Regions from separate parts of the Burkholderia latens genome, predicted to be linked through region 1. Evidence: riboswitches for the same ligand, from Rfam matches in the RefSeq annotation. Region 1 holds a riboswitch; the other holds the start of a gene.
The links. A riboswitch is a leader RNA that binds a small molecule or an ion and turns the genes downstream of it on or off. The one in region 1 is predicted to bind cobalamin.
Positions count from the first base shown of each region.

Region 2: it holds a riboswitch for cobalamin, as region 1 does, so the genes downstream of both, cobA (uroporphyrinogen-III C-methyltransferase) here and WK25_RS24825 (TonB-dependent receptor domain-containing protein) in region 1, are expected to answer to the same signal.

Region 1 is NZ_CP013438.1:1,235,386-1,239,590, reverse strand. Features, by position in the region: gene WK25_RS24825 (TonB-dependent receptor domain-containing protein) at 1-1,754, opposite strand, end outside; cobalamin riboswitch at 2,098-2,290, opposite strand; gene WK25_RS24820 (hypothetical protein) at 2,436-2,669, opposite strand; gene WK25_RS24815 (threo-3-hydroxy-L-aspartate ammonia-lyase) at 2,800-3,774, opposite strand; gene WK25_RS24810 (helix-turn-helix transcriptional regulator) at 3,831-4,205, opposite strand, start outside.
Region 2 is NZ_CP013435.1:1,743,504-1,747,708, forward strand. Features, by position in the region: gene WK25_RS08125 (cobyrinate a,c-diamide synthase) at 1-811, opposite strand, end outside; gene cobO (cob(I)yrinic acid a,c-diamide adenosyltransferase) at 815-1,417, opposite strand; gene WK25_RS08135 (cobalamin biosynthesis protein) at 1,450-1,827, opposite strand; gene cobA (uroporphyrinogen-III C-methyltransferase) at 1,824-2,573, opposite strand; cobalamin riboswitch at 2,763-2,927, opposite strand; cobalamin riboswitch at 3,101-3,364, shown strand; gene WK25_RS08145 (HoxN/HupN/NixA family nickel/cobalt transporter) at 3,551-4,205, shown strand, end outside.

The DNA.
Region 1 (4,205 bases):
TTGGCCGGGTTGTCGAACGTCGTGCCGCCGTAGGTCAGCGACGCGCCCGTGCTCAGCGCGTGCAGCTTCAGCTCGTCCCACGTGTGGTCGATGTTGACGCTGACGGTCTGCCGCGGCCGGCGGCTCAACCAGCTGTCGTTGGTTTCGTCCTGCGGATTCAGAATCCCGATCGCGACGCTGACGGGCGTCGAACGGCCGATCGCGCCCTTGTACGACAGATCGATTCCGCGGATATGCGCGCGGCCGATGTTGATCGGCGAGAACGTCGCGGGGTTGTACGCGATCAGGTTGCTCACGCGCGTGTCGTAGATCGCGGCGCTGAACGTGCCGTACGCGGTGTTCGCGTCGAGCGCGGCCTCGACCGTATTGCTGCGCTCCGGATTCAGGTCCGGATTGCCATAGCCGGGGTAGTACAGGTCGTTGAATGACGGCAGGCGGAACGCGTTGCCATAAGACACGCGCGCCGTGTACACCGGCGTGATCGCCCACGAAAGCGCCGCGTTGCCGGTGTTTACCGCTTTCCCCGCGATGATTTCGTGACGGCCCGCGACGAACATCGTCACGCTGCCGAGCGTGGCCGATTGATGCAGCGAGAATGCGGAATCGTTGCGGGTCGGCACGCCGTCCGGCACGTCGACCGGCAGGAACGCCTGTTCGCGCGTAAAGTCGTACGCGAGCTTCGTCTCACCCGACAGCGGCAGGCCGAACAGATGGAGGCCGCGCTCCTGGTGCGTGAGCGACGTCGACGTGCTGATGCGCTGCGAGTTGATCTGGTCGGTCGGGATGGCCGGATCGCTCGCGTACAGGAACTGGCGGTCGTTCGCAAAACCGAACGACTGGTCGAACTGCGTGTCGGGCGTGATGTCGAGATGGAACGCGATGCCGGTCGTCAGCTGATGATCGAGCTCGCGGTTCGCAAAGCCGGCATTGTCGAACGACAGGTCGGAGCGGTGATACAGCGCGAACGTCGACACCGACCAGTTGTCGCGCGCGTAGCCGAGACGCGCGTCGAGATCCTGTGCGTGATACGGGTTGCGGCCGTTCTCGTGGTACGGCAGCACGGGCCGCGTCGAATCGATGCCGGCCGTGTTGTAGTCGTGCAGGCCGAGCGCATACGTGAGCCCGCCGAGCGCGGCGAGCGGCCCGGTCGACGGCACGGTGCCCGACGTGCGCAGCTGCGTGTCGAAGGTCTTGTTCGAGCCGCCGCCGAACGACGCCGTGGTCTGGTTCGGCTGGCCGGCCGCGCGGCGCGTGAACAACTGCACGACGCCGCCCATCGCGTTCGCGCCGAACGATGCGGCCGCCGGCCCCGAAATCACCTCGACGCGCTCGAATGCTTCGGTCGGCAGGTCTGCCCATGGCGCGACGCCGGTGGTCGGCGAGCCGATCCGGATTCCGTCGATGAATACGGCAACCTGGCTCGCGGACGAGCCGCGGATGCTCACCGACGCGGACGAGCCCGGGCCGCCGCTCTGCGACACGGTCACGCCCGGCAACGTCGCCAGCGCCTGCGTGATGCTCGGATCGCTCGGCGACAGCCGCTCGAGATCGGCGCGCGTGAGCACCTGCGTCGTCGCATAGCGCTGATCGAACGACTCTGGCAGGTGCCGCGTGTCGGTCACGCTGATCGTCGGCAGGGTGGGGGCGTCCGCGGACGGCGACGGCTGTGCGGGCGCCGCGTCGCCGGCGGCGTGGGCAAGCGGAGCCAGCAGCGCGGTGGCGGCGGACGTGGCGAGAAAGTGGCGAAGGTTCATGAGGCAGCGAAACGTGATCGTGTTGCGGGTACGGCGAGCGTAAGCGGGGCGCGCGGCGGCGCGCGCGGCGGGCTGGCGCATCATCGCGGAATGTGACGGCGTGGGCGCCGCGTGTCGTCATCGTGCGTGGGCCACGCGCCGGGCGACGCCGGTGCCGCGGCGCCGAACATGGGCGCGCCTCGACCGCGTGGGCGGGCGACGCGCCGGTGCAACGCCTGCGGCGCGCAAGCGATTACGAAAAGAATGGACATCTGAAGGGTCCTGAGGTCGGGCCGTCCATGCAACGGGGGCAACCGCCAAAGGCGGTGCCTGGCGCGCCGGGACACCCCGCCCGGTGCGGCTGCTTGGACCTCGGGTCGATGGCAGGTCTCCTGGCTCGCGGGTCGTTATGCGCGCCTGCCTTCCCGGTATCCCAGTGGCGTGCGGTGGCGCGGATTCGCCGCTTACAGTTGCGGGGGCAGCCGCAGATTCGAGGCATGGCCTCCCTGCGTTCCCTTTTAATCCCGTTGTCGGGAACCATCAGCGCGCAAGCGTAATGGCGAGCGCTTGCGCGCGTCAATTGCCGGTGGGAACGGGGTGCGAAAAAACGTCAGTGTGCGGGCAACGCTTCCCACAACCGTTCTTTTGCGCGTGCAGCGCGCGTTTCATGTCTGATGAAACGGCGCGTCGGCGGCTGCAGCACTACATATGCATGCCGGCGTGCGCGCGGCCCCCAGGATCGCCGCCGCGATCGGGCGGCGAATTGTTCTGATCGATCTTCGCGAGCACGAGGCCTGCGGATGAGTGACCGGCAGCCTGCTCGACGTGGTCGCGCGGCGCCGCGGCGGAAAAAACGGATGACGCGACATGCGGTTGAGCGAACGTCGGCATGGACGCTGTCGCGAGAGCGGCGGCGACGATCGCGTGCGTGTTCATGATGGCTCCTTCTTCACGACCGACTGCGGGATGATGCAATCAGTGTAGGGCGCGAAACTTAACGCGGCGTAAAGGAGCGGCGGCGCACGGACGACGCGGGCTTCATCGCGTCATCGGCGCGCCGCGCCGGTCATGCGTGCGCCGAGACGAGCGCGCAGAAGTTCTCGAGATCGACGTTGCCGCCGCTGATCACGATGCCCACGCGCTTGCCTCTCAGTTCGTCCTTCATCCGGCGCGCGGCCGCGAACGACAGGCAGCCGGTCGGCTCGACGACCAGCTTCATGCGGGTTGCGAAAAAGCGCATGCAGTCGACGAGTTCCGCGTCGGTCGCGGTCAGGATGTCGTCGACGTCGCGGCGCAGGATCGGGAACGTCAGGTTGCCGAGGTGCTGCGTTTGCGCGCCGTCGGCGATCGTGCGCGGCGTGTCGATGTGGACGATCGACCCGGACCGGAACGATTGCTGCCCGTCGTTGCCGGCTTCCGGCTCGACGCCGTACAGCTTCGCGTGCGGCGACAGCGCGCGCGTCGCGAGCGCCGTGCCGGACAGCAGGCCGCCGCCGCCAAGCGGCGTGAACACTGCGTCGAGCGGACCGGCTTCGTCGAACAACTCCTTCGCGGCCGTCCCCTGGCCCGCGATTACGTCAGGGTGGTCGTACGGCGGGATCAACGTGAGCCCGTGCCGCTCCGCGAGTTCGCGGCCGATCTGCTCGCGGTCCTCGGTATAGCGGTCGTATGTGACGACGTTGCCGCCGTAGCCGCGTGTCGCGGCCATTTTCGCGGCCGGCGCGTCCTGCGGCATCACGATCGTCGCCGGGATGCCGAGGATGCGCGCCGACAGCGCGATCGCCTGCGCATGGTTGCCCGACGAGAACGCGACGACGCCATGTCGGCGCTGCGCTGCGTCGAAGCGCGACAGCGCGTTGAATGCGCCGCGGAACTTGAACGCACCCATGCGCTGCAGGTTTTCGCACTTGAAGAAAACCTTCGCGCCGAGCGCTTCGTCGATCGTCCGCGACGTCATCACGGGCGTGCGGTGCGCGTGGCCTTCGAGCCGTGTCGCGGCGGCCGCGACGTCGTCATAGGTAGGGAGGGGCGGAGTGTGCATGAGTCGCTCGTCGGAAGGTCAGTCAACAGGTAAGCGGGGCGGCCCGAGGGCACGCGTCATTTTGCATCGTTGTATACGGTGGCGCGCGATACGCCGAGATGCTGCGACACGATCTCCATCGCGCGGCGCACGTCGAGGAAACCGTCCGCCTTCAGCGTCTGCATCAGCGCACGGCGCTGATCGGTCTTCAATTCGCGCGGTGTGGTCGCGAGGCGCGTAGCGAATGCGTCGATGCGTTGCCGGATCGCATCCGCGCCGGCCGGATCGAGCGTTTCCGCGACCGGCACGCCGTCGATGCTGCAGAACTGGTTCAGCATTCCCTGGAAGCCGCGGAACAGCGTGATGTCCGCGTTCAGGCACAACGCGGCCACGTAGCGGCCGCTCGAATCCTTGATCCCGACCGACGTGCTCTTCGCGGTGCGGCCGTCCGC
Region 2 (4,205 bases), on a different replicon from region 1:
GCGGCGAAAAGAACTGCAACCGAGCGCCGAGGGCGTCCAGCAGCGCGAGATTCGCCGGATAGATGAACGAGAACGCCGCATCCCGCGCGATCGCGATCCGCTTGCCGGCGAGCGCGCGCGGCAGCGGCGCGGCAACGTCCGGTTCGGCGAACGTGACGGCGGGGGGCAAGTCGGCGAGCGCCGTCCCGGCGAGCACATCTGCCGCGCGCTCGAGCCGCGCATCGAGGTCGGCGATGTCGGCCGGCTGGTGCAGGCCGAGATGCCGTTCCGGCAGCGCGATCCCCGCATCGGCCGGCACGTGCCCGAGCCAGCGCAAGTCGCCGGGTAACGCCTGCTGCAACAGCTGCGCATGCCGCGGCGAGCCGACGCGGTTCGCCAGCACGCCGTGAAACGGCAGGCCCGGCCGGAACCGCGCAAGCCCGAACGCGATCGCCGCGAACGTCTGCGCCATCGCCTTCGCGGAAATGACCGCGACGACCGGCACGCCGAATGCGACCGCGAGGTCGGCGCTGCTCGGCGTGCCGTCGAACAGCCCCATCACGCCTTCGATCAGGATCAGGTCCGCGTCGTATGCGGCGTCGGCAAGGAGCGAGCGGCAGCCGGCTTCACCGACCATTCCGAGATCGAGCGCATGCACGGGCGCGCCGCTTGCGCGTTCGAGCAGCATCGGATCGAGAAAGTCCGGCCCGGTCTTGAACACGCGCACGCGGCGGCCGAGCCGGCGGTGCAGCCGCGCGAGGCCGGCCGTGACCGACGTCTTGCCCTGGCCGGACGCGGGCGCGCTCACGAACAGCGCGGGGCAGGCCGGCATCGGTCAGAACTCCACGCCGGGCTGTGCTTTCACGCCTTGTTCCTTGTACGGATGCTTGACGAGCCGCATCTCGGTGACGAGGTCGGCCGCGTCGATCAGCGCATCGGGCGCATGCCTGCCGGTGACGACGACGTGCACCGACGCCGGTCTCGCGACCAGCGTCGCGAGCACTTCGTCGAGCGGCAGATATTCATACTTCAGCACGGTGTTCAGCTCGTCGAGGATCACCATCCGGTACTCGCCGCTTTCGATCATCCGGCGCGCCTCGTCCCAGCCCTTGCGCGCGGTCGCGATGTCGGCGTCGCGGTTCTGCGTATTCCACGTGTAGCCGTCGCCCATCGTCACGAAGTCGCATTGCGCAAGCGCGCCGAGGAAGTCACGCTCGGACGTGTGCAGCGCGCCCTTGATGAACTGCACGACGCCGAGGCGCATCCCGTGGCCGAGCACGCGCACGGCCATCCCGAACGCGGCCGTGCTCTTGCCCTTGCCGTTGCCGGTGTTGACGATCAGCAGGCCCTTTTCCTGAGTGGCGGCCGCCTGTTTTTTTTCATGGCCGGCGCGGCGGCGCTCGGTCATCCGCTGATGGGATTCGGCATCGGTCTTCATCGGAGTCGTCCTGTCGAAAGCGAAACAAAAGTTCAGAGCGGGCCGGCGAGCGCGACCGTCACGCCGCCCACGATGGATTTGGGGCCGAGCAGCCGGCCGGCCGGCGCCGCGAGCTGCGCGCACGGCTCGGCCACGCCGGTCACGCCGAAGCGCGCAACGGCGGCGGCCGACGGGCGGCTCAACGCGGGTGACGCGCACAGCGCGAGCTGCGCCGCGTCGAATGCGACGAGCGGCCAGCCGCGCCGCGCGCACAGCGTGCGCAGCGCCCGGGCGCGCGCCTTGTCGGCGAGTGTCGCGACGATGGCCGGCTCGACGTCCGGATGCTGCGCGAGCGCCGCGCGAATCGCGGCATCGAGTTGCGCGGCACTCGCGTTCGCGCGGAAACCGATGCCGAGCGCGACGCGCATCATGCACGCGCGCCGAGCGCGGCGCGCACGGCCGGCTCGTCGGCGAGCGCGGCAACGCGGCCGATCACGACGATCGCGGGCGACCCGATGCCGGTCGCACTCACGCGTTCGACGATCGTATCGAGCGTCGCGAGCACGTGCCGCTGCCCGTCGCGCGTCGCATTCTCGATCGCCGCGCACGGCGTGTCGCCGGCGATGCCGCCGTCGCGCAGCGCCGCCGCGATCGCGTCGAGGCGACGAATGCCCATGTAGATCACGATCGTCATTCGCGTCGCGGCGAGCGCGCGCCAATCGGGTTCGTCGGCGCCCGCACCGTGCCCCGTGACGAAGATCACGCCCTGGGCGTCGCCGCGATGCGTGACCGGAATGCCGAGCGCGGCCGGTGCGGCGATACCGGCCGTGATGCCGTTTACGACCTCGACCGGGTAACCGGCGGCACCGAGCGCGAGCAATTCTTCGCCGCCGCGGCCGAACACGAACGGGTCGCCGCCCTTGAGCCGCGCGACGCTGCGGCCCGCGCGCAGGTGCGCGAGCATCGCGGCGACGATCGCGTCTTGCGGCGTCGACGCATGACCGCCGCGCTTGCCGACGTGTTCGATGCGCGCGTCGGCGCGCGCGTGGCGCAATAAGTCGGGGTTCACGAGATCGTCGACCAGCAGCACGTCGGCCGCGGCGATCGCGCGCACGGCCTTCAGCGTGAGCAGATCGGCGTCGCCGGGGCCGGCGCCCACAAGCCACGCGCGGCTCATCGGGCGCGGCACGGCGCGCACCGTGCGGTAGCGGTGGGAACGGGACAGCGAGCGGCACATCGGCGGCCGGCGGGCAGGCAGGGCATGGCGGATCGGCGAAACCCGCGCACGCGCGGGCGGAATGCGCACCCTGTCCGTCCCTCGCGGACAGGGCGTTCGGCGCGCCGTTGGCGCGCCCCTTGCGTCGGCCGGTATCCGGGCTGGCCGCTTGCCAGGCCGCAGCCTTCCCGCCCCGGAGGGCAGTGGCATCGCGGGCGGCCTGGGCGCGTGCGGGGGAACCGCGGCGCGCGGGCGGCGTACCGTTGCGGGGACAGCACAGGCCGGGCGGCTTTCCGCCTCCTGTTTCCCGTTTAACTGCGCTCGCCGGAGGGCGGGCGCGAGCACCGAACGCGGCGCATACGATAGCACAGCGTCCGGCCCGCGCGAACCGCCGCGCGGGCGTCGCAGCCGGCCCGCGGCGCGGCGGGCTGCCATGCCGGGCGCCGCGCCGGCGCCCGATGCGCCTTGACGCTCCCCGCACCGCCGCCTACACTCGCACGCGTTTTGGTGCTCGCGCGTGCCGCTCCGGCGTGCGCAGTTAAACGGGAAACAGGGAGCCTGCCTGCACCGCAGTCGAGCCAACCTGTGCTGCCCCCGCAACGGTAAGCGAACGCGTCGCGCGCAGCGCGACGCAGCGCCGCTTCGCCGCATGCCTGCCGCATGCGGACGACCGCCACTGGATGCCGCGCATCCGGGAAGGCGAAGCGGCGTGTTCGTCAGCCCGGATACCGGCCAGGACGTTGGGTTCAGCGCCGCGGGGAGGCGGCGCATCGTCCACGGCCGCAGTACGCCCAGACGTCCGAACGTTTCCCGCTTCGTCCGCCGATCCGCCAGCAGCATGCATGCGCGGGCCGGCGCGGCGAGCGGCAGGCGGCGCGGGCAGGGCACGCGGCAGCCGTGTTGGCATTCACCATGTCGACCGTTCGCAAAGGAGCATCATGCTCGACTCGTTCTTCCGCCTGTTCAACGACAGCCCGTCCGGGCTGCGCGGCAAAATCGTCGCGATCTACGCGCTGCTCGCGACGTTCAACGTCGCCGCGTGGATCTGGGCCTTCGTCGCGTTTCGCGACCAGCCCGTGCTGCTGGGCACCGCGCTGCTCGCGTACGTGTTCGGGCTGCGCCACGCGGTCGATGCCGACCATATCGCCGCGATCGACAACGTTACGCGCAAGCTGATGCAGGAAGGCCGCAGCCCGCTCGGCGCGGGCCTGTTCTTCTCGCTCGGCCACTCGACCGTGGTGATCGTGATGTCGGTGGCGGTTGCGCTGACTGCGGCGTCGCTTGCGCGCTTCGAAAGCATGAAGACCTGGGGCGGCGTGATCAGCACGAGCGTGTCGGCATTCTTCCTGCTGGTGCTCGCGGCCGCAAACCTGCTGATCCTGATCTCCGTGTACCGGACGTTTCGCGCGGCCCGCCGCGGCGAGGCGATCGTCGATGCCGATCTCGACATGATGATGAACCGGCGCGGGGTGCTCGCGCGCCTGTTCCGGCCGCTGTTTCGCCTCGTGTCGCGCAGCTGGCACCTGTATCCGGTCGGCTTCCTGTTCGGCTTCGGCTTCGATACCGCGACCGAAATCGCGCTGTTCGGCATTT